DNA from 4 places in the Anoxybacillus kestanbolensis genome. Region 1 is predicted to be linked to each of the others. Evidence: predicted binding sites of a transcription regulator. Region 1 holds the regulator's gene; each other region holds the start of a gene.
What was found. Region 1 encodes Rex, which represses fermentation and respiration genes when NADH is low (regulators of the CRP and FNR family bind a similar motif). Its sites were predicted from a motif close to TTGTGAAATATTTCACAA; they were not measured.
Positions count from the first base shown of each region.

Region 2: the regulator Rex is predicted to act here: its motif matches at 2,556-2,573, upstream of BO219_RS05465 (nitrate/nitrite transporter).
Region 3: the regulator Rex is predicted to act here: its motif matches at 4,044-4,061, upstream of adhE (bifunctional acetaldehyde-CoA/alcohol dehydrogenase).
Region 4: the regulator Rex is predicted to act here: its motif matches at 2,917-2,934, upstream of BO219_RS04310 (TIGR04053 family radical SAM/SPASM domain-containing protein).

Region 1 covers NZ_MQAD01000032.1:3,446-9,757, forward strand. The annotation lists gene BO219_RS13190 (ABC-F family ATP-binding cassette domain-containing protein) at 1-1,893, opposite strand, end outside; gene BO219_RS13195 (redox-sensing transcriptional repressor Rex) at 2,121-2,756, shown strand; gene BO219_RS13200 (YdiK family protein) at 2,766-2,939, opposite strand; gene BO219_RS13205 (CPBP family intramembrane glutamic endopeptidase) at 2,936-3,673, opposite strand; gene groES (co-chaperone GroES) at 3,899-4,183, shown strand; gene groL (chaperonin GroEL) at 4,257-5,873, shown strand; gene BO219_RS13220 (cation:proton antiporter) at 6,133-6,312, opposite strand, start outside.
Region 2 covers NZ_MQAD01000005.1:601,287-607,598, forward strand. The annotation lists gene BO219_RS05460 (NarK family nitrate/nitrite MFS transporter) at 1-1,162, opposite strand, end outside; gene BO219_RS05465 (nitrate/nitrite transporter) at 1,320-2,492, opposite strand; gene BO219_RS05470 (TIGR04053 family radical SAM/SPASM domain-containing protein) at 2,703-3,818, opposite strand; gene BO219_RS05475 (CDGSH iron-sulfur domain-containing protein) at 4,006-4,212, shown strand; gene BO219_RS05480 (iron-sulfur cluster biosynthesis family protein) at 4,244-4,561, opposite strand; gene BO219_RS05485 (SDR family NAD(P)-dependent oxidoreductase) at 4,573-5,358, opposite strand; gene BO219_RS05490 (MBL fold metallo-hydrolase) at 5,355-6,302, opposite strand.
Region 3 covers NZ_MQAD01000010.1:44,634-50,945, forward strand. The annotation lists partial or broken gene BO219_RS14950 (Ger(x)C family spore germination C-terminal domain-containing protein) at 1-25, opposite strand, end outside; gene BO219_RS14800 (spore germination protein) at 59-208, opposite strand; gene BO219_RS14955 (hypothetical protein) at 178-267, opposite strand; gene BO219_RS07750 (spore germination protein) at 237-644, opposite strand; gene BO219_RS07755 (FAD-dependent oxidoreductase) at 644-2,158, opposite strand; gene BO219_RS07760 (transcriptional regulator) at 2,299-3,591, shown strand; gene BO219_RS07765 (hypothetical protein) at 3,682-3,909, shown strand; gene adhE (bifunctional acetaldehyde-CoA/alcohol dehydrogenase) at 4,085-6,312, shown strand, end outside.
Region 4 covers NZ_MQAD01000005.1:381,902-388,213, reverse strand. The annotation lists gene katG (catalase/peroxidase HPI) at 1-115, opposite strand, end outside; gene BO219_RS15015 (hypothetical protein) at 352-483, opposite strand; gene BO219_RS04325 (DoxX family protein) at 729-1,238, shown strand; gene BO219_RS04320 (undecaprenyl-diphosphate phosphatase) at 1,394-2,215, shown strand; gene BO219_RS04315 (sugar O-acetyltransferase) at 2,244-2,804, opposite strand; gene BO219_RS04310 (TIGR04053 family radical SAM/SPASM domain-containing protein) at 2,952-4,094, shown strand; gene BO219_RS14640 (YczF family membrane protein) at 4,091-4,336, opposite strand; gene BO219_RS04300 (spore germination protein) at 4,464-6,050, shown strand; gene BO219_RS04295 (Ger(x)C family spore germination protein) at 6,040-6,312, shown strand, end outside.

The DNA of each region.
Region 1 (6,312 bases):
TTGTTGTAAACGTTCCCACTGTTCGAATAGTTCATCAAATTTTTGTTTTAGGGCGTCAATGTGCGCTTGTGTGTCTCGAGCTTTTTCATAGTCGTTGTAACAGGAAGGATCATATAATTGTTGTTCATACGTAGCAATTTGTTGTTCGATTTGCTCCATTTCCGTTTCTAGCTGTTCGATTTTTCGTTGTCGTTGTCGTTCTAATTTTTTTCGTTCTTTTTCTTCTTCGTACGAACGTTTTGGTGACAACGATTCGCCCGTTTTAGTTTTTTGGCTAATTTGTCCAAGCTCAAGCAGCTCTGCTTTTTTTGCTACGTAATAATCATAGTCCCCTAAATACTCAACAAGACCGTCTGTGGATAACTCATATATTTTTGTTGCAATTTTGTTAATAAAATAACGATCGTGTGAAACGAATATAATTGTTCCTGGGTATTCTATGAGCGCTTGTTCTAGCACTTCTTTGCTATCTAAATCCAAATGGTTTGTCGGTTCATCTAAAACTAATACGTTTGCTTTCTTCATCATGAGTTTAGCGAGAGCGAGTCGCGCTTTTTCTCCACCGCTTAACGTCTGAACAGGCTTCAATACGTCGTCACCAGAAAATAAAAAGTTGCCGAGAATGGTCCGAATTTCTTTCTCTGTTCTTAATCGATCTTCGTCCCACAGTTCGTCGATCACTCGTTTGTTTGATGTTAATTGTGCTTGTTCTTGATCATAATAGCCAATTTGTACGTTTGTTCCGTAGCGTATTTCTCCTTGTTTTGGATGGAGTTGTTTGATGATCGTTTTTAAAAGAGTTGATTTTCCAATTCCATTGGGTCCAATTAGCGCAATACTATCTCCGCGAGTGATACGGAATGAAAGGTTTGTTGCGATGATGTGATCGTAACCGATTGCTAAGTTGTTAGCTGTCAGCACGTCGTTTCCGCTTGGGCGTTCGATTTCGAAACGAAACGATGCCGATTTTTCATCACCGAGTGGCTTGTCGATGATATTCATTTTTTCTAATTGTTTTCTACGGCTTTGTGCTCGCTTCGTTGTTGATGCACGAGCGATGTTGCGTTGAATAAAATCTTTTAATTTTGTAATTTCCTCTTGTTGTTTTTCATACAATTTTAGTTGTTGTTCAAATTGTTCAGCACGTTGTTGTAAGTAGCTTGTATAGTTTCCGACATATTTTTTTATTTTTGTGCGTGATAGTTCATACACTTGTGTCACGATTTGGTCAAGAAAATAGCGATCGTGGGAGACGATAAGAATGGCCCCATCGTAATTTTTTAAATATTGTTCAAGCCATTGCAACGTTTCCATATCTAAATGGTTTGTCGGTTCGTCTAAAATGAGCAAATCGGGCCTTGTAAGGAGCAGTTTACCAAGCGCTAGCCTCGTCCGCTGTCCACCGCTTAATGTAGATACTTTTGTCGTATAATCGTACTGTGGGAAGCGGAGACCATGAAGAACCGAACGAATATCTGCTTCATATTGATAGCCGCCTTTTTCTTTGAATTCTGTTTGTAAACGATCATATTGCTCAAGTAGGCGCTCATAGTCAGCATCATGTAAACTCATTTGTTGTTCTAGTTCGCGTAATTGTTTTTCCATTTGTTGTAGCGGGGCAAACACATCGAGCATTTCTTCCCAAATGGAACGATGAGCTTGCAACCCTGTATATTGATCTAAATAACCGATCGTTACGTGTTTCGGTTTAATGATTTCGCCTGTGTCGTATGACAACTGTCCGGCAATGATTTTTAATAATGTCGATTTTCCCGCGCCATTTCTTCCAACTAACGCAATACGGTCTTTTTCTTGTATTTCAAGCTTAATGTCTGATAAAACTTGTTCCGCTCCATATGATTTGGATAGTTGATTTACTTGTAAAATGATCATTCTTTCTCACCTCAATCTTCTTTTGATAGTGTAACGTACTTTCTTGATATTCGGCAACACTAGTGTACGAATAACAAATTTGACAAAAATAATAATAAAGGGTACAAAGGAAAGACAGAATGAAAAAAATAGTGTATAGTTTAGAAGTGGGGAGAATTTTTTAGACGTATAGGAGAGAAAAATGAAAGCGCTAACTATTTGTGAAAGGAAATGTGGGGGATTGACTCGTGAATAATGAACAACCAAAAATTCCGCAGGCGACCGCAAAGCGACTACCGTTGTACTATCGTTTTTTGAAAAACTTGCATGCATCAGGCAAGCAACGTGTATCTTCAGCGGAGTTAAGCGAAGCTGTAAAAGTCGATTCAGCAACGATTCGCCGTGATTTTTCATACTTTGGTGCGCTTGGAAAAAAAGGATACGGATATAATGTGAATTATTTGCTGTCGTTTTTCCGAAAAACGTTAGACCAAGATGAAACGACAGAAGTAGCGTTATTTGGCGTCGGTAATTTAGGGACAGCATTTTTGAACTACAATTTTAGCAAAAATAACAATACGAAAATCGTAATGGCGTTCGATGTTGATCCGGATAAAGTGGGAACAAAAGTCGGAGGGGTTCCGGTTTATCATTTAGATGAATTGGAAGAAAAGCTTGGAGGGATTACGGTAGCGATTTTAACCGTTCCTGCTCAAGTTGCCCAGCCGATTACTGACCGACTTGTTCAAAAAGGCATTAAAGGGATTTTAAACTTTACGCCTGCTCGCTTGCATGTGCCAGAACATATTCGTGTTCACCATATTGATTTAGCGGTCGAATTGCAGTCACTCGTTTACTTTTTAAAACATTACGGAAATGAGTAAACCTCCCGTTTACGAGCGGGAGGTTTTTTTTCGTAAAGAACGAATTCCTGCGCCGAAATCAAATGTAGCAATTAAAATAAATAGCATCGTTGTGATGTCCCAAATACCATCATCGGCGGTATGGACAGCAAAATAAGTAAATAAAATGCCAGTGAGAAAATAAAACAACGGTTCAGACTTCATGAAAACAGCCTCCAAATTACGAATTGCATTCGTTCTGCCTCACGCATAATGCTTTCGATTTCTTCAGCAAATAATGTTTGAATTGCAACGACAAAGGTGTTCATCAGTACATGTGCTGCAATAGGTACGATAATACGCTTTGTTTTGACATATAGGAAAGCAAATACAAATCCCATCGTTGCATAAAGAAGCAAATGTTCGAACTCTAAATGAACAACAGCAAATAAAAGCGAGCTGATGATGGCTGATAAGAAAAAGTTATATTTTTGATACAGCGTTCCGAAAATAATTTTTCGAAAAATGATTTCTTCTAAAACTGGACCAACGATTGAAGTGACGAGCATAAGAGCTGGTGTAAGTTTGACCATTTCGACGATCCGTCTCGTGTTCTCGGACCCCATTTCGACCCCAAAGAGGTGTACTTCGATGTTTGCTGCAACGCCTTGGGCGAAAAGAGCGAGCAAAAACCCCCCAATTGCCCAAAAGAATGACATGCCAATCGATGCTTGATGGCGATCATATGAGTATTTCATATCTTCTTTCATAAAATAAAGAACGAGAAAAAGAGCAATCGAGAAACTAATAACAGCCCAATAACCAGAAGCGATCGAAAAAGCTATTTCTTTATTTGATGCGTTGACAAAGCCGCTATGTGCAAGTAAAGGGACGCCGACTAAGCTCGATAGCTGCATGGCGATATATGTAATGATGACATACCGATATTGTTTTTTCACATGGTCAACCCCTTTTTACAAAATAAATACTTTTTCATTTTACCATATTTTTTGTATGAATTTCGAAAGGAAAGACATAATGAAAGAGGGAAATATGTATTGAAAAATTTTTAACTTCCTACTTGCAAAATTGAAAAAAGTTCATTAATATAATAAGTGTGTTAGCACTCAATAAGAATGAGTGCTAATAACGGAACGAAAATCTAATTAAGGAGGTCGTTTGCCGTGTTGAAGCCACTAGGCGATCGTATTGTCATTGAATTAATTCAAACTGAAGAAAAAACAGCGAGCGGAATTGTCTTACCAGACACAGCAAAAGAAAAACCACAAGAAGGAAAAGTTGTGGCAGTTGGTTCAGGTCGCGTTCTTGATAATGGTGAGCGCGTAGCTCCAGAGGTAAGCGTTGGTGACCGCATCATCTTCTCAAAATATGCGGGTACAGAAGTAAAATATGATGGAAAAGAATACTTAATTTTGCGTGAAAGTGACATTTTAGCTGTGATTGGTTAATCGTTCGCCTGATAACATATAAAGCGTACAAAAATACTTAACAAAAAAAATCATCATCAAGGGGGTAAGATGTATGGCAAAAGAAATTAAATTCAGCGAAGAAGCTCGTCGTGCGATGTTACGCGGTGTAGATAAATTAGCTGATGCAGTAAAAGTAACATTAGGTCCAAAAGGTCGTAACGTTGTATTAGAGAAAAAGTTCGGTTCTCCATTAATTACAAATGACGGTGTAACAATCGCAAAAGAAATTGAATTAGAAGATCCGTTTGAAAATATGGGTGCAAAGCTTGTTGCGGAAGTAGCAAGCAAAACAAATGATGTTGCTGGTGACGGTACAACAACAGCGACTGTATTAGCGCAAGCGATGATTCGCGAAGGGTTGAAAAACGTAACAGCTGGTGCGAACCCAATGGGCATTCGCAAAGGTATTGAAAAAGCTGTTGCGGTCGCTGTGGAAGAATTAAAAGCGATCTCGAAACCGATCGAAGGCAAAGACTCCATTGCTCAAGTTGCAGCTATTTCTGCAGCTGACGAAGAAGTTGGTCAACTTATCGCTGAAGCGATGGAACGTGTTGGTAAAGATGGCGTCATTACATTAGAAGAGTCTAAAGGTTTCACAACAGAATTAGATGTTGTGGAAGGTATGCAATTTGACCGTGGTTATGTATCTCCATACATGGTTACAGACTCTGATAAAATGGAAGCTGTATTGGAAAATCCATACATCTTAATTACAGATAAAAAAGTTTCAAGCATTCAAGAACTTCTTCCTGTATTAGAGCAAGTTGTTCAACAAGGTAAGCCATTGTTAATTATTGCTGAAGATGTAGAAGGCGAAGCGCTTGCAACATTAGTTGTGAACAAACTTCGTGGTACATTCACAGCTGTTGCAGTTAAAGCGCCTGGCTTCGGTGATCGTCGCAAAGCGATGCTTCAAGATATCGCGATCTTAACAGGTGGCGAAGTTATCACAGAAGAGTTAGGTCGCGAATTGAAATCAACAACAATTGCTTCCCTTGGTCGTGCAGCGAAAGTTGTTGTAACAAAAGAACATACAACAATCGTTGATGGCGCTGGTCGTGCCGAAGACATTCAAGCACGCATCAACCAAATTCGTGCACAATTAGAAGAAACAACTTCTGAATTTGACCGTGAAAAATTACAAGAGCGCTTAGCGAAATTAGCTGGTGGCGTTGCGGTAATCAAAGTTGGTGCTGCAACAGAAACAGAATTAAAAGAGCGTAAATTACGCATTGAAGACGCATTAAACGCAACACGTGCGGCAGTTGAAGAAGGTATCGTTGCCGGCGGTGGTACAGCGTTAATGAACGTATACAGCAAAGTTGCAGCCATTGAAGCTGAAGGCGACGAAGCAACTGGTGTGAAAATCGTTCTTCGTGCGATTGAAGAGCCAGTTCGTCAAATCGCGCAAAACGCTGGTTTAGAAGGCTCTGTCATCGTAGAACGCTTAAAAACAGAAAAACCTGGCATCGGCTTCAACGCAGCAACTGGCGAGTGGGTTGACATGATCGAAGCAGGTATCGTTGACCCAACAAAAGTAACTCGCTCTGCACTTCAAAACGCAGCATCTGTTGCCGCTATGTTCTTAACAACTGAGGCAGTCGTTGCTGACAAACCAGAAGAAAACAAAAACACACCTGGCATGCCTGACATGGGCGGCATGATGTAATCCCTATAAAAAAACAAGGAACACTGGGAGTGACCCCGGTGTTCCTTTTCTTTTTGGATAGAGGGAAGAGAATAAACGGAGTCTACAGTATTTGCATAGAGAGGTCTTCTTTTGGAATGTAAACGTCTTTTAGACTGATCGGTTGCATGAATACGTCCCCGAGTTGCCGCTTGTCCGGTAACTGAGCGTCCACTCGGGGGAAGCAAATAAGAGATAGATCTGAAGTAAGCGAATGGTAAAGAAGGCGTTGCAGATGCTATTATTTTTCCGAAGTTTCCAGTCGTTCCTTCTGCTTCTCTTTTATTACCTTCTTATCCCATTTAAATACTTTATTGAGTAGTTTATATATACTTTTGCTTTCTTTAGCAAAGAGCGGTCCCAATATCGCGAGCATGAGAACGTAAAGTGCGGTAAAAGGAGTTAATATAGGGTTTAACCC
Region 2 (6,312 bases), on a different contig from region 1:
CTGTAAAACCGAGAACAGGTGCCGCTTCTTTTGGCGGGAAGATGATTGGAATCATTTGGAATGTCGATCCAGATCCCATCCCTGCAGCAATAAATAAGATCAAGAAAGATACGATAAATCCGATAAAGTGTTTTTCCGTTGTAAAATACATGACTGCTGCAGCACCAAGACCCATGATAATTAAGACATAGTTTGTTACACGTGCTCCACCCAATTTATCAGATAACCATCCCCCAACCGGACGGAATGCCGCCGCTAAAAATGCTCCTAAAAAGGCAAGTGATACGTGTTCTGGGAATTGTGATTTTAATAAAAGTGGAAAGGCCGCTGCATACCCGATAAACGAACCGAATGTCGCTGTATATAGCCATGTCATTACCCACGTATGTTTTCGTTTGACGATGACAAACTGCTCCGATACAGATTGCTTTGCGTTTGGTAAGTTATCCATACCGAAATATGCTAAAATCGTAAAAAACACAATCGGAATGACCCAAATAAATGCAGCGTTTTGTAACCAAACTTTTGAGCCGTCTGCGAGTACTTGTGGTTCACCACCGATCGCTCCAAATACACCAATAGTTACGATTAGGGGTGTCACAAATTGAACGACAGACACTCCCATGTTTCCAAGACCGCCGTTGATACCAAGTGCTGTCCCTTTTTCTTTTTTCGGGAAGAAAAAGCTAATATTCGCTAATGCTGAGGAAAAATTTGCACCACCAAGTCCACAGAATGCCGCTAACAGCAACATGAGCCAATACGGTGTATTGGGATTTTGTACGGCTAATCCTACACCGATTGCGGGAACAAGTAGTATTCCTGTCGAAAAAACAGTCCAGTTTCTTCCGCCAAATTTCCCAACAGCAAACGTGTAAACAAAACGAAATGTTGCACCTACTAACCCCGGAACAGCGGCTAACGTAAATAATTGACTTTGCGTCAACTGGAATCCAATGTCATTCAAACGTGCTGCAGTAATAGACCAAATTTGCCAAACGATAAATGCCAACATTAACGTTGGAACAGAGATCCACAGATTTCGACGAGCATGTTTTTTTCCTTCTTTTTCCCAAAATAATGGATCTTCTGGGTTCCAATAAGAACCAATTCGACTTGTCCGTTCACCGTTTTCTGAAGCCGTTTTCAATGGTTGACTCATAACGTTATCTCTCCTTTTTGAAGTATGATTTATAAAAATTTTGAAGTATGATTTATAAAAATGATTGTTGTACTTTCATCATAAAGAAACCACATAAATAAGAATGTGATGTGCATCACATATTCAGAAACGTTCATACAATGTTAAAAAATGATATTTAAGCGATCGTTTTTCGCAATCGTCTCATAATAAGCATTGCAACAAACATAGTTGCTGCTACCCACCAAAAGCCATACGAATATGAATTCGTCCATTGTTTAAATAAACCTAAAATATTAGGTAAAAAGAACCCTCCTAATCCACCTGCTGCACCGACAAAACCTGTCAATAATCCGACTTCTTTCGGGAATACATTTGGAATGACTTGAAATAGTGCCCCATTCGCTGTACCGAAAAAAATAAGTGTGGTAAACAAAAGAGCTAATGCAACATAAACAGACGGAAGCATACCGACAATCACCAATGTAACAGTAGCGCCTGTAAACAGCCAAACGAGCAATTTCATTCCACCATATTTATCAGCTAAATAGCCACCAATTGGCCGAACAAAGCTTCCCGCAAATACGACAAGCGTCACAAAATCTCCTGCCGTCACTTTATCTACTCCGTATTGATCGAAAAAGAATAGTGTTAAATAGCTCGTCATTCCGACAAATCCACCAAAAGATAAGCTATAAAAAAAGCTAAACAACCACGTTTCCTTCATTTTCATCACGCGCATATATTCCGATATTTTTGCTGGTTTTACCGCAGTCGGGCATTCTTTTGCGAAGATGATAAATACAATAAAAGCAACAAAGAGAGGAACGAGCGCTAATCCAAATACACTATTCCAACCATACTCTTCTGCGATACGAGGACCAAACAACATTGCTAAAACCGTTCCGCTATTTCCCGCACCTGCAATTCCCATCGCCAAACCTTGATGTTCTTTCGGATACCAACGGCTTGCTAAAGGAAGAGCGACGGCAAAACTAGCTCCTGCTACTCCTAATAACAATCCAAGCGCATAAATTTGTGTCAATGTATCAGCAAACAACCAACCCCATAAAAGAGGCACGGATGTCAAAACCATTCCGATCATTCCCATTTTCTTACCACCGAATCGGTCTGCTAATAGTCCCATTGGAATACGAAGCAACGCTCCTCCTAATACAGGGATTCCTACCATCATTCCTTTTTGTGCAGGGGTCAATCTTAAATCTTCCACAATAAACGTTCCTGTTGCCCCAAGAATCACCCAGATCATAAAACTAATATCAAAGTACAAAAAAGACGAAAGAAGTGTCGGTAAATGACCAACTCGAAGAAATTGTTTTAATCGTTCCATCTTTATTCCCCCCCTCGCTTTATCGTTTGACAATTTTATCGTAAAAAAATTTATCGATCAGTACTGTTATATTGTTCACAATTTTTGTTATGTTCACAAAACTTTCATACGTTCTTTCATATGAATAAAATGTTTGTAGAAAAAAGACAAGTTCCCAATTTACACAAATAAGGAACTTATCGCCTGTATGGATGAATAGAAAAAAGCCGGCTATTCGCCGACCTTTTCTTTTTGACGCCATGCTTTTGGGATGTAGATGCAGTACGGTTCGCTTGCTAAGTAGTCGCCTGTAACCGCATATGCTCTTGAACGCGATCCACCACAAACGTAACGAAATTCACATACGCCACATTTTCCTTTATATCCGTCTGGATTTCTTAACTGTTTGAAAATTGGAGAATGGCGATAAATATGGGATAACGGTTGTTCACGTACATTCCCTGCTTTTACAGGCAATAGTCCACTTGGATATACGTCACCAATATGCGAAATAAATACAAAACCGTTTCCATCGTTTACTCCTTTTGGGGCACGCCCTAGTCCGTCTACTTGTCCAGTTAATCCTTTCATTAGCACATCTTCATAACGAATGTCACCGTGAATTTGACGTTCTCGCATTTTTTGTTGTAAAACAACGCGACGATAATGTTGTCCTGCTGTTGTTTTTATATCAAACGGTACACGTTTGCTCGTTTCGTAAAGCCAACGAAACACTTTTTCATGCTCAACAGGCGAAATCATATCTGTCTTTTTTCCCCTGCCCGTCGGTACGAGAAAAAATACACTCCAAAGCACGCAGCCGAGCTTTTCAACAAGTTGCACCATCTCGTCAAGCACATGAACGTTATAACGAGAGATGACTGTATTTATTTGAATGGGAATGTCGAGTTCGTGTAAATATTGAATCGCTTTCATTGTTAAGTCGAACGAGCCAGATGTTCCACGAAAGTGATCGTGAATTTGAGCGTTTGGTCCATCTAAACTAAACGCCCAACGAGCAAGGCCTACTTCTTTTGCTTTTCGGATCGCTTCTTTTGTCACGTTTGGTGTTGCACTTGGGGTCATCGATACACGAAGTCCTTTATCAATCGCATATTTAGCAATATCGTACACATCTGGACGCATAAGCGGATCTCCACCTGTAAACACGAGAAGAGGCTGATCCATTTCATAAATATCATCAATTAATCGCTTCCCTTCTTCAAACGTTAATTCACGCGGATCACGGTGATACTGTGCTTCGGCCCGACAATGAAGACAATTGAGCTGACATGCCCGTGTTAACTCCCATATAACAATAAACGGATTTTGTTGAAAATCACGCATATTTCATCCCTCCGATTCGCTCACTACTTCTCATTGTACAAGAAGGAATATTTATATCATGTGACATTGATCACAAAAAATCACATCCATTTATCTTGTCACTGTTCTGACAAATATGCACGTCCTTGCATTTCTAATATAAAATAGATAGTATATACGATATAAGGTATACAAGGAGGTGGAATATATGGCGAAAGTGCAAATTAAAGTGATGGATAACGGTTCATTTCGTGTGACCGGAGATGTTGAATTAATTGATATGGAAGGAAACAAGTTTGAAACAAAAGAAACGTTTTCTCTCTGTCGTTGCGGGCTCTCACAAAATATGCCATTTTGTGATGCATCTCATAAAGGAAAATTTCAATCCGTCGTTCGCGCACCAAAAAACGAATAAGCCCGGCTTTTATTCCGGGCTTTTTACTTTGTTAGCGCTCCATCAGCGACATGCGCGGATTCAATATTTGATTGGGGCTTTTTAATTGAAAACATCCTGCCCCATCGACAACATCAATCGTCATTTGTTCATCAAAGAAAATGAGCCGATGTTTTTCCATCCAAATCGGCATATCGTTTGTTTCAATCGCTACATCATGTTCGTCTAATTGCTCGACAAGCAGTAACATAGGCACTCCATTGACAGCACAACCACAATCATCTGTATCATATGTAAGCTTGACGTGCTTGTTTCCACGAACACGACGAAGTTGTTCGATCGCTCGTTCCGTGATCGTAATTTTCACCATTTACACCTCGCTTACTTTTTTAAAAATGCCCGTTTTCCCATTTTTTCGACGACCGATGGAAATAATTGATACACGCGACTTCCTATATGCATCCAAAACGGAAAATTCACTTCACGCGTTGGAGTAAGCATCGCATCAACGACGCGCTTGGCGACAAATTCCGGACGAAGCATCCATCGTTTCACGTTTTTCACATATTCTCCGGACGTATCAGCGACAGTAAAAAAGTTTGTTTTGATCGGTCCTGGGTTCACAGCAGTGACAAAAATGCCATACATGGACGCTTCCATTCGCAAGCTATTTGTAAATCCAAGGACAGCATGTTTTGTTGCGGCATATACGCTCGATTTTGGCGTTGCGATTTTTCCTGCTTGAGATGCGACATTAATAATGTGGCCGGACCGCTTCTTCATCATATGTGTGTACACTTTTTTTGTACACGCGATCAATCCGAGCACATTGACATCAAACATTTGCTTCGCTTCTGAGAGATCGATATGCTCGACATACCGAAACACACCGAACCCCGCATTATTGACGAGAATATCGATATCGACGGACGCAAGTAATCGATCAAATACAGCATCTACTTCTTCTTGATTACTAACATCTAGCGATTCATATACGCAGGGGATGTTGTACGTTTGTTCAATATGTTGCGCAATTTGCGCCAACTTTTCTTTTGAACGAGCGAGCAATATCGGTATTCCCCCGCGCTTCGCTACTTCGTATGCGATTTGTTCGCCAATACCGCTCGATGCTCCTGTAATGACGACGTATTTCCCTGCTAACTTCATGATCTCACCACTTCGTACATATATATTTGACCATCTTTTTGTTTTTTCACCGCTCCGATCGCTTCTAAATAATCAAGTTGACCAATCGCTTCAGACATCGTCAATAAAAATTCCCGTTCATATACGGTTGGGAAGAGCGCACGGCATACGTCAAATGCTGTCATCGGTTTTTCACTCAACAATTTCCATACGTGTTCGGCACGCTCTTTTTGTTTTTCTAACCTCTTTTCGACAAGTGGTGCAACATCTGTCACATTTTCCCCGTGTCCTGTAACAATTGTTGTAATGTCATAATTCAACAACTTTTTCAATGAATCGTTATATTGCAAAAGTGGTTTTGGGCGCTCTTGTTCACCGATCGCAGGCGGCTCTAACAACGGATTCGATGAAATGGTCGCTAACAAATGATCTCCTCCGATCATCAGACCGTCCGATTCACGATATAATACAATATGACTTTGCGCATGACCTGGCGTTTCGATAACCATCCATCCTTCGATCACATCCCCTTCTTTCACTTCTTGTGTGAGCGAGCGCTCGCACGAAAAACGAAGGGAGCGTCGGAAGTTTCCAAGTTTCGCTATTCCTTCTTCACCAATTCCACATTCCATTAAAAACTGCTCAAAATATTGTTGATGCCATGCAAAAAAGGCAGCATCTTTTGCAATCCAAGGGGCGGCTTTCCGATGACCGATGACGGGAATGGTCGAAGGTAAATAATCAAGTAATCCAACATGATCCGGATGGTGATGTGTAATGATCACTTGTTCAATATGTTCCGGTTTATAGCCGAGTTCGCGCAATTCACGAACGAACACATGCCATGCTTCTTCCGTTTTTACACCCGCATCGATGAGCGTTAAACGATCCCCTTCGATAATATACATGTTCACATCCCCAACAGCAAATGGCGTGGGAACGACAATGCGATGTAACTGTTCCATTTTTCTGACT
Region 3 (6,312 bases), on a different contig from region 1:
AGTTTTTCGGATCACGATATAACACGTCGTGGAACGCGTTCGCGCGATTCGCCGACCGTTAACAATAAATTGAGCGGAATAATCCCGTAATGGGACGAAAGAGCCGCAATGTAAGCTGACGGTAAAAAATCGCCATGAAAAAGGCAAGCAGGCGCAGTAAGCGTAAAAACGAAGCGATCATCCAACGTGTACTATAGTCATTTCGCACGTTTCAATAAACCTTTGGTGCGATCCTTTCAGCGATGATTCAATTTGCGGTTCAGTGATCGCTCGTTGCGGCCATCCTTGTGTATCCAAAACAGCAATACGCGGTTATCGCCATCGAGCAATAGCGCGGTTTCTCCTTGAAACACATGTTGAATGACGTGTTCCCATTTTGTCGTATATGATTTCGACCCGATCGGCAATTGAATGTCCGTCGTCTCTTCAATTTGTTTCGTTTCAAATAAAAGCGGATCAATAATGTTATTGTTAATCGAATTTTTATCAACGAGCGTGTTGAGGTATACGAGCAATGCTCTTTTCTTCGGCTCGCCAATCCATATATGACAATAAATGAGGTCGGGAGTTTTTGTGAAATAGTCACGCAACGTTTGTTCATTCATATCAAGCGAATGCGTAAGCGTTTGTTGTATGCTGTTCATCATTCATCCCCTTCAAGCTGTCGAAGTGGTTCAGTTGCTGGCCCTTCTAGTACTTTTCCGCTGAAAGAGAAGCGTGAACCGTGACAAGGACAGTCCCATGACCGTTCGCTATTATTCCATTCGAGTTCACATCCCATATGTGTACATGTCGTATCGACGACATATAGCCTTCCTTGTTCGTCGCGGTATGCACCTGCCCGTTTTCCGTCTACATTGACTACAGCTCCTTCTCCTGGCGATATGTCGCGAGGGGTACGAAGGGCGTATTCAAGCTTTCCGATTAAGAAGTGTTTCGCGACATCGATTCCTTCCGTCAGTAAGTGATTGAGTGATGGATCAGCGACAAAGCGTGACGGGGCAAACAGTTGAGCGTAACGATTTTCTTTTTGTAACGCTAAATCGGCTAACAGATGAGCAGCAACTGTACTTGTCGTCATGCCCCATTTACGATATCCTGTCGCGACAAGTATGTGTGGAAGGCTTGTGCGAATCGGACCGATGTATGGGAGATTGTCTAGTGTGACAAGATCTTGCGCCGACCAGCGATATTGCACGTCCGACAATCCGAATATATGTTTTGAAAATGATTGTAACGCTTCATAGTGACGAATCATGTTGGTTCCTTGTCCGACTTTATGTGACTCGCCACCAACGAAAAGAAGAGGTTTTCCGTCTATCATCGTATATCGCAACGATCGCTTTGGCTCATTTGCGCTTAAATACATGCCTTGCAATCGTTCATGCGACTCGACTGCAATGACGTATGATCGTTCTGCATGCAGTCGTGCGAAGTAAAAAGCAGGATCGAAAAACGGAAAATGAGTACAAATGACAACGGTGTCACAAGTGATCGTTGCTCCATTTTTCGTTTGTACAACCGGTCTTGTCGATGTCTCAATATGTTGTGCAACGGTTTGTTCATAAAAAGATGCCCCATGTTTGACAGCGAGTTCCACTAATGTTTTTAAATAATGGAGCGGATGGAATTGCGCTTGGTTGCGCATCATGATTGCACCTTGAACGGAAAAAGGAAGCGACAGTTGATCGACATATGCTCCGTCAATGCCGATCGTTTCATATGCTTTCCATTCCGCCTCGAGCTTATATAATTGCGTTTCTTCAGTCGTATATATGTATGCATCTTCTAGCGATACGTCGCAATGCATATCGTTTTCTTTTATTGTTTGCAAAATAAACTGTATTGCCTCGCTATTTGCTTCGTAATATTGACGAGCGCTATCCTCACCGAAGTGAGCAATCAGCTCATGATAAATGAGATCATGCTGGGCAGTTATTTTTGCCGTCGTATGCCCTGTTGTGCCGTGACATAGCCGATTTGCTTCGATGACGGCGACACGCACGCCTTGTTTAGCGAGCAAATAAGCGGTTGTAATACCTGTTATTCCTCCACCAATAATCGCTACATCCGTTTCAATCGGTTGCGTCAAAGATGGAAAAGACGGAAGCGTTGTTGTTTGTAGCCAATACGATTGAGATAACTTTGGTAAAGACATGTTTTTGTTCCTCCATACCCATGTTTTTCTTAATTTTCCCCAAATCGAAAAGTTTATGATGAACATTTGCAAAGATGATAAAATGGAAATAGACGAGTATCGAAACGTTTTAATAACATAACGTAAGAGGGAGAGTTAAAGTGAATAAAGATGCAAATATTCGTTTACAAGATAACGTCGTGTTAGAACATTATGGGCTTAATGAGCTGCATTTAGAATCTGTTCGCCATTATCGCGAACAATTTGCAAAAGTGAAACCAAACCACCCGTGGAACGGATTAGAAACAAAAGATTTTTTATATAAAATCGGCGCATGGGGAAAAATACGAGACACAAACAAAGAGGGACTCACACTCGCAGGACTTCTTATGTTTAGCGAAGAGCGAATGATTACAGAAGTTTTACCACAATACTTTTTAGAGTATCGTGAATATGGAGATGATGAGCTGCATTGGTCAAACCGTTTTACTTCACAGGACGGAACATGGTCGGGAAATATTTATGATTTTTATTTTAAAGTGATGCACGAGGTCAACGACGTATCACAAGTTGAAAAAGACGCTGTCCATGAAGCGTTAATGAATGCAATCGTCCATGCTGATTATAGCGGTGATGGAGGGATTATTGTTGAACGGCAGCGATCATGTATTCAAATGTCTAACCCTGGTTTGTTTGGTATTCCTTTAGAACAAGCAAATAGTGGTGGAGTCAGCTATTTGCGCAATCCAAATATGTTTAAAATGTTTATTTACATTCAGTTTTGTAAACGTGCTGGAGTCGGTTTAAAAACGATGGAGACAATTTACTCACAACAATTTGCTGTTGAGCAATATGATTTTCAAAAACGAACGGTTGTTACATTGCCTATTGTGTCCTTCCCAGAAAGACACGACTATATAAATGAGATCGAGGTATTGAGTGATTGGATGGGCGATGCACCATTATCAAACTCCATAAATAAAGAAAACAACTCCTATAATAACGACCAAAACTCCGTAAATAATGAGTTTGAGTCCGTAAATAAAGACCCAAACTCCTTAAATATTGAAATAAACCCCGTAAATAAAGTGCTTGACTCCATAAATAAAAAGGATAGCTCCGTAAATAAAGATGATAACTCCGTAAACATCTCATTCAACTCCGTAAATAAATTGGATGAGGAAGAAGAAAGAAATATCGATCAGGAGCTATGGAGCATTGCTGAAATTGCGCGTAAGAAAAAAAGACTTGCACCGGCTAAGATGGAAGAAGTCATTTTGCAGTTATGTGCCCGTCGACCATTAATGTTAAAACAGTTATCCCATTTACTAGATCGAACGCCAGACGGATTGCGCAATAATTATTTAGGAAAGCTATTAGCGGAAGGGAAAATGCGCTTAAAGTATCCAGATCAACCAAATCATCCAAAACAAGCGTATATAACGAATAAGTAATATTCATGATTTGTTCAATATTTCACAATTTAAATTAGGGAAAAGAATGTTACAATGATGGTAACAAAAGAAAAGTTGAGGTGACAGCTGATGCTTATATGCGAATGGAGAAACTTTTCCACAGATGCGGAAACATATACATTGGAGCTATTCGAAGAAATGATTGGTGATGAATTTGAAGCAATGATGTTTGAAGATGATCAAGAAATTCCTTCTTATATATGGACAGTAAATTATGTCGTCATTGTTAAGCGGAATACGCGTATGTACAACGATATTTCTTTTACAAAAATTCCACGCAATCCAGTATGTGAGTAACCGTCTTCTTCATGAGAAGCGGTTCTCTTATACAATACAATTGCTCAATATTTCACAAAGTTGACACACACAAACAAAGCCTAATTCACTAAAATAAAAATGTGAAAACAATCACATTTTTATTTTCAACTAATTTGTGAAGTTTTTCACAAAAATGATTATGGGAGGGGCTTATATGGCTGTGGAGGAAAAAGTATTAGACCAAAAGAAAGAAGTTACGAAAATGATTGATACGCTTGTAGCCAATGCGCAAAAAGCGTTAAAAGCGTTTCGTGACTATGATCAAGAGACGATCGATCATATCGTCAAGCAAATGGCGTTAGCTGGGCTTGATAAACATATGTATTTAGCGAAACTAGCCATTGAAGAAACAAAGCGCGGTGTATATGAAGATAAAATCATTAAAAATATTTTTGCGACAGAATATATTTACCATAACATTAAATACGATAAAACCGTCGGCGTTATTCGCGAAAATGAACAGGAAGGCATCATTGAAATTGCTGAGCCTGTTGGCGTTATCGCCGGGGTAACCCCAGTCACGAACCCGACTTCAACAACAATGTTTAAAGCGCTCATTTCTATTAAAACGCGCAATCCAATCATTTTTGCGTTCCACCCATCCGCTCAAACATGCAGCAGTGAAGCGGCACGCATTTTACGGGATGCGGCGATTGCTGCAGGTGCGCCAGAACATTGTATTCAATGGATTGAAACTCCTTCTGTCGAAGCGACGCAACAATTGATGCATCACCCTGGTGTTTCACTCATTCTTGCGACAGGTGGAGCAGGCATGGTGAAAGCGGCATATAGCTCAGGAAAACCAGCGTTAGGGGTCGGACCTGGTAACGTACCTTGTTATATTGAAAAAACAGCAAACATTAAACGTGCGGTGAACGATCTCATTTTGTCCAAAACGTTTGATAACGGGATGATTTGTGCATCGGAGCAAGCGGTCATTATTGATAAAGAGATTTATGATGCGGTGAAAAACGAAATGATCGCAAATAAGTGCTATTTCTTAAATGAAGAAGAAAAGAAAAAAGTTGAAAAGCTTGTCATCAATGAAAATACGTGTGCAGTCAATCCGAATATCGTCGGTAAACCAGCGTATGAAATCGCAAAAATGGCAGGCGTTGATGTACCAGTTGATACAAAAATTCTCGTAGCCGAGTTAAAAAGCGTCGGTCCTCAAGAACCGCTTTCTCGTGAAAAATTAAGTCCGGTATTGGCTTGTTATAAGGTGAATAGCACAGAAGAAGGATTAAAGCGGGCAGAAGAAATGCTTGAATTTGGTGGACTTGGCCACTCCGCTGTCATTCATTCGGAAAATCAAGACGTCATTCTTGAATTCGGTAAGCGAATGAAGGTGGGACGAATTATTTCGAACGCGCCATCTTCACAAGGAGCGATCGGGGACATTTATAACGCATACATTCCGTCGTTGACGCTCGGTTGCGGTACGTTTGGAGGCAACTCCGTTTCGACAAACGTCGGTGCGACACATTTAATTAATATTAAAAAATTAGCGAGAAGGAATGTAAACATGCAATGGTTTAAAGTTCCACCAAAAATTTATTTTGAAAAACATGCGACACAATATTTAGCGAAAATGCCAAACATCTCACGTGCCTTTATCGTTACAGACCCAGACATGGTGAAGCTCGGCTATGTTGATAAAGTGTTATACTATTTGCGTAAACGTCCAGATTATGTGCATTGCGAAATTTTCTCGGAAGTGGAACCAGATCCATCGATTGAAACAGTGATGAAAGGTGCCGACATGATGCATGCGTTCCAGCCAGACGTCATCATCGCGCTCGGCGGTGGTTCGGCGATGGACGCGGCGAAAGCGATGTGGTTGTTCTATGAACATCCAAATACCGACTTTAATGGCTTAAAACAAAAGTTTTTAGATATTCGTAAACGCGTATTTAAATATCCAAAACTCGGTCAAAAAGCGCAATTTGTCGCGATTCCAACAACATCTGGTACAGGTTCAGAAGTGACATCGTTTGCGGTCATTACAGATAAGAAAAATAACGTCAAATATCCGCTTGCTGATTATGAGTTAACACCAGATGTCGCCATCGTTGACCCACAATTCGTCATGACGATGCCAAAACATATTACAGCGGATACAGGTATGGACGTATTAACACATGCGATTGAAGCGTACGTATCGAACATGGCAAACGACTATACAGACGGATTAGCATTAAAAGCGATTCAACTCGTCTTTGAATACTTGCCGCGCGCATATAAAAACGGCAACGATGAAGTCGCGCGTGAAAAAATGCATAACGCATCAACGATCGCTGGTATGGCATTTGCGAACGCATTTTTAGGCATTAACCATAGTTTAGCGCATAAACTTGGGGCAGAATTCCATATCCCACACGG
Region 4 (6,312 bases), on a different contig from region 1:
TGTTTAAGTTTAGTTGATTTGGCCACCAGTCTTTGTTTGTTGTTTTGTTTGAAGCATGACTTGTCACGCTCCCATGGAATGGGCATTTGGATACGTGTTCGTTTTTGTTTTCCATTCTTTTATTCCCCTTTCTAGCATATGAATAAAATGAATTGTCTCTCAGTTGTATACACAATGAAGTGATAATGATTAGTACATTAGAATTATACTAAATTAATATTTAATAGTAAAGTATAAAAAATATTTTTATCAAAAAATTATAAAAATCCCCCATTTCATTCTGTTTACAGAATAAAATGGGGGATTTATACGTTTACATCCGTATCTCCGTTCATCGTTTCACTCCAATCTTTAACTCTGGATCATATGTTGGACTTGTTCAGTTGTCAAATTGCGAATAAATTCGATTAAATCAATTGCTTCAATGCCGAACTCACGACATTTTTCAACGTATCTTTGGTAAGCTTTCGTATACATATCCATAAACAAAACCCCTTTCGCACGTTTCTTTTGTTAGTTACATTGTATTATAACAGATTTAAAAAATCAATAACTGTTATATAATTATTTTTTATATTCAGGCAATAGTTGCTTTCAATATATTTTCGTAACAATATAGTCAAATGTTCTTGAACATAATGTGAAATGTTGAGCAAAAACAATTTTCGTAATTAAAAAAGTGGTATGATAAAGATGTAATAAAAATAATAAATAAGGAGAGATGAAACATGGTAGTAAAATGGTTACGTGAGCATGTAAGCGCAGCGGCCGTTTTGACAGTGTTTCGTTTGTATCTCGGTTATGAATGGTTTATGGCAGGATGGCATAAGGTAACAGGGGGATTTGATGCGACAGGATTTTTAAAAGGAGCGCTTGGTAAAGCAACAGGGGAGCATCCAGCAGTACAAGGATGGTGGGCATCCTTTATTGAACATGTAGCGTTGCCAAACGTTGGATTTTTTAACTTTCTCGTACCATGGGGAGAGGTGCTTGTCGGCATTGCGTTACTTTTAGGTGTGTTTACAACATTTGCTGCTCTGATGGGAGCTGTAATGAATTTCGCATTTATGTTTTCAGGTACAACAAGTACAAACCCACAAATGGTTTTATTAACATTTTTCATTCTTGTTGCAGGAGCGAATGCAGGAAAGTTTGGGATTGATCGATGGGTAATTCCGTATCTTCGCAGATATGTGAGTGAATATCAGAATAAACGAAAAATAGCATCGACTTCTTAAAAGACGGCCATACGCACCTTTGTGCGTGGCCGTTTTTTTCTTGTTTTAAGTAATTTTCGCATGTAAGTGGTACAATGAAAATGTTTGTAGTACAATAGAGTAGGCGCCTGTAAGGGATTATACATATTTAACCAAACAAGAAAGGATGGACATACATGCATATCATAGAGCTAATTAAAGCGCTCATTTTAGGGCTAGTGGAAGGAGCGACAGAGTTTGCACCTGTTTCATCGACAGGCCATATGATTATTGTTGATGACATGTGGCTAAAATCGAGCGAGTTTTTAGGAAAGTATGGGGCGAATACGTTTAAAGTCGTCATCCAGCTCGGTTCAGTTTTAGCTGCGGTTGTTGTGTTTAAAGATAAATTTTTTGAGTTGCTTTATTTACGAAAAGGTGAAGTGAGAAAAGGACCACGCTTGACGCTGATGCACATTTTCGTTGGTCTTTTGCCTGCTGGAGTGTTGGGGGTTTTATTTGAAGACTATATTGATGAACATTTATTTTCCACAAAAACGGTGCTCATTGGGCTCGTGCTTGGAGCTTTGTTGATGATCGCAGCGGATCGTTTCGGAAAACGAACAGTAGCACAAACTGTAGATGACATTACGTATAAGCAGGCGTTTATTGTCGGTCTTGTTCAATGTTTATCGCTTTGGCCTGGTTTTTCGCGTTCAGGTTCGACCATTTCAGGTGGCGTACTTGTTGGCATGAGCCATCGTGCTGCAGCTGATTTTACATTTATTATGGCGGTGCCAATTATGGCAGGAGCAAGCGCCATTTCGTTGTTGAAGAACTGGCAGTACATCACGTTTGATGCGTTACCATTTTTCGTTGTTGGTTTTATTAGTGCTTTTGTTTTTGCATTGTTAGCTATTCGCTTTTTCTTACGTTTAATTAACCGCGTGCGTCTCGTTCCGTTCGCGATTTATCGCATCGTACTTGCGGCGGTCATTTATGTCGTTTATTTTGCATAAATAAAAGGCTCCTTTTCACGGGAGCCTTTTATTCGTTCAGTTTTTTAATAATTTTTGCCGGATTGCCTCCGACGACTACGTGATCAGGAACATCTTTTGTGACAACAGCTCCTGAAGCGATGACAACGTTATTTCCAATGTTTACGCCCGGATTAATGATTGCTCCGCCACCAATCCACACATGATCGCCGATCGTTACTGGTTTTCCGTATTCTAAACCGGACGCTCTTTCGATTGGATCAATGGGGTGCGTTGCCGTATAAATATGAACGCCGGGGCCAATGAGACAGTTGTCCCCGATACGAATGTCACATACATCTAAAAAAACGCAATTAAAATTCGCAAAAAAGTTTTCCCCGACATGAATGTTGTATCCGTAATCGCAATAAAAAGGGGGTTCAACATATACGTTTTGACCTGTTGAGCCAAATAGTTCTTTTAATAAAGAAATGCGTCGTTCATGTTCTGTTTCTAACGTTTGATTAAATAGCCTTGTTAAGCGACGAGCATGTTCTCGTTCTTTCACTAACTCCGGATCGGTAGCTCGATACAATTGACCACTTACCATTTTTTCTTTTTCTGATTTCATCTTTTTTCAACTCCTTTATTTTCCTGTTTTCATTGTACCATAGCAAAGCGCTATGTTTAAAAAAATCGTCAAAAACGCGTGAGTGCATGATGCAATACGAAGTCTATAATGAATGTGAACAATAACACAAAAAGTTGGTGATGAGAGATGCATAAACATGCGCGTGCGATCGATTATAACGAAAATCCGTTTATTGTCATTTGGGAAGTGACGAGAGCGTGTCAGTTAAAATGTGTCCATTGTCGTGCCGATGCTCAACCGTTCCCCGATCCGCGCGAGCTAACATATGAAGAAGGGCTTCGATTAATTGATGACATATATGACATGAACAATCCGATGCTTGTGTTTACGGGCGGGGACTGTATGATGCGCGAAGATTTGTTTGATCTTGCTGAGTATGCGATAAAAAAAGGAATGCGTGTTTCCATTACACCAAGCGCAACCCCGAATGTAACGAAAGAAAAAATGAAAAAAGCAAAAGAGATCGGATTGTCGCGCTGGGCGTTTAGTTTAGATGGACCGACGGCCGACATCCATGACCGATTTCGTGGTACACCGGGTTCGTTTGATTTAACAATTGAAAATATTCGTTATTTGAACGAGTTACATATGCCACTGCAAATCAACACGGTCATTTCGCGTTATAACTACGATCATTTAGAACAAATGGCGAAATTAGTTGCGGAGTTAAAGGCGGTGATGTGGTATATCTTTTTACTCGTACCAACTGGTCGTGGGCAAATGAATGATTGCATTACTCCAGCCGAGCATGAAGAAGTGTTTCGTTGGTTGTATGAATTGAGTAAAACAGCACCGTATGATATTAAAACGACAGCGGCGCAACATTATCGTCGTGTTGTCATTCAACAAAAAATGCGTGAAAAATGCATTGATGCAGGGGATATTCGTTATGAGCATGCGATTACGACTGACCATGCTTCGATGATTGATGGATTAAAACGAGCGCCAAAAGGTGTCAATGACGGCAACGGTTTCGTTTTCGTCTCCCATACAGGAGATGTCATGCCAAGTGGTTTACTTCCGATCGTATGCGGCAATGTGCGCGAGCAACCGTTATCGCACATTTATCGCGAATCGGAAGTGATGAAACAGTTGCGCCAGCCAGATTTATATAAAGGGAAATGTGGCATTTGTGAATTTCGTTACGTTTGTGGCGGATCGCGTGCTCGGGCATATGCGATCACGGGAGATTATATGGAAAGTGAACCGTTTTGTGTATACGTTCCTTTAGGGATGAGAAGAGAAAAAACCCGAACGGTGTTCGCTTAATGCGGACGCTGTTCGGGTTTTTTATGTTGGTTCTTTTTTCGAAACAGGTGAAGGCATGTGTTAAATATCCATAGACTGATAAGAGAGAACAAAACGGCTAGTTCAATTGGTTCCATTACTTGAAAAGGATTGAAAATGTCAAGCCAAGCTTGATGAATGCTCATTCCTAGCAATAAATTCATACTAATCGCTATACTGCCTAACAACATAGAAATAACGATACAAACCACGACAGTTTTCATCATTTCATCTCCATGGATGCACTTTTTATTTAGCATCTGACCTTTTTGTACGTTTATTCCTTTTGCATAATATACGCATTGTATGCTTATTCTAACTATCAAGGAGACAATGGATGGAGGAGGAAAGATGTGGACACGATCGAAAGGTAAGAAAGAAAAGCATACGCATGCATATGGGTTGTTGGCACAAAAGGGCATATACGGGACGATTGAGCAGAATTTACATGCGAATATAGAAAAAGTGAGAGATATTACTGGAAATAGTGCAGATATCATCATCCGCCGTTTTTTACTTGGAAAGGAGGACGATTTGCCTGCTGCACTTTGTTTTGTGAGCGGAATGGTTGATGAACATATTGTTCAGCAATTGTTGCTTGAAATAAGTGTACAATTATCACTTCCTTCAAGTAGTTGCAATCTAGACTATATTGAACAAAAAATAGCTACAGCTAATACAACACGGCGCATTCAGCAATGGCACGACATATTTTCCTCGCTTATGTCTGGGGAAGTCATTTTATTTATTGATGGGATGCTAGAAGCAGTTGGTGTATCAGTAAAAGGTGGTGAGTATCGTGCGATTACAGAACCGAGTACACAACTATCTATTCGAGGGCCACGTGAGGGTTTTACGGAATCGTTGGCAACAAATGTTGCTATGGTCCGCCGACGAATTCAAAATCCACATGTGTGGGTAGAAGGCATTACATTAGGTGAAGTGACACAAACAAATGTCCGTATCATGTATATTAAAGGAATTGCAAATGACAAAATTGTTGAAGAAGTGCGTAGTCGATTGCGACGCATTTGTATAGATGGCGTTCTTGAATCTGGATATATTGAACAATTGATTGAAGATGAATCATTTACAACGTTTCCAACTGTTTATCATACGGAAAGACCAGATAGTGTTGCGGCTAATTTGTTGGAAGGAAGAATCGCTATTTTTGTAGAGGGGACGCCATTTGTCCTTATTGTCCCAACTGTATTTATACAATTTTTTCAAGCTGTAGAAGATTATTATGCACGCTTTGATATTGCGACAGCGTTGCGTTTTTTACGTGTGCTCGTTTTTTTTATTTCCCTTGTTGCACCGTCTGTGTATATTGCACTGACGACATTTCATCAAGAAATGATTCCTACTTCCCTTGTCATTGCAATTGCTGCACAACGTGAATCGGTTCCTTTTCCCGCTTTTATTGAAGCATTGCTCATGGAGGTGACGTTTGAAATTTTGCGTGAAGCTGGAGTGCGCTTGCCAAGGGCTGTTGGACAGGCTGTATCGATTGTTGGAGCGCTCGTCATCGGACAAGCTGCTGTAGAAGCAGGTTTTGTTTCGTCAGCCATGGTTATCGTTGTGTCCATCACGGCAATTGCTAGCTTTGCGACACCATCGTTTGCAATTGCTATCTCCGCACGTTTAATTCGTTTTGCCCTAATGGTACTAGCTGCTTTATTTGGTTTTTATGGCATTTTGATTGGCATGATTTTAATGACTATTCATTTATGTAGTCTTCGGTCATTTGGAGTGCCATACATGGCACCACTTGCTCCCCTTATTTTAGAAAATATAGGTGATACATTTATACGTTTTCCGTTATGGGGATTAAAAGAGAGACCTCGCTTGATCATGAATACAGACACGGTTCGTCAAAAGGGGGGGCAACGTCCAAAGCCGCCTCAACAAACAGAGAAAGAAGGGGATTCAAATTAAACGATATCTTTTCCTCATCTTTGTCCTGTTATTTACGTGTATTATTTACGGTTGTTGGAGCAAAAGAGAGCTGACAGACTTAGCATTCATTATTGCAGTTGGTATAGATAAAAGGGATGGAAAATATATGTCGACATTTCAAATTGTCAATCCTGGAAACGTAGCAGGGGCGACTCAAAGAGGGGGAGGGAGCGCAGGGCTTCCCGTTGCCTTGTATACATCAACTGGCGATACGTTAGTTGAGGCAAGTCGGAAGGCATCA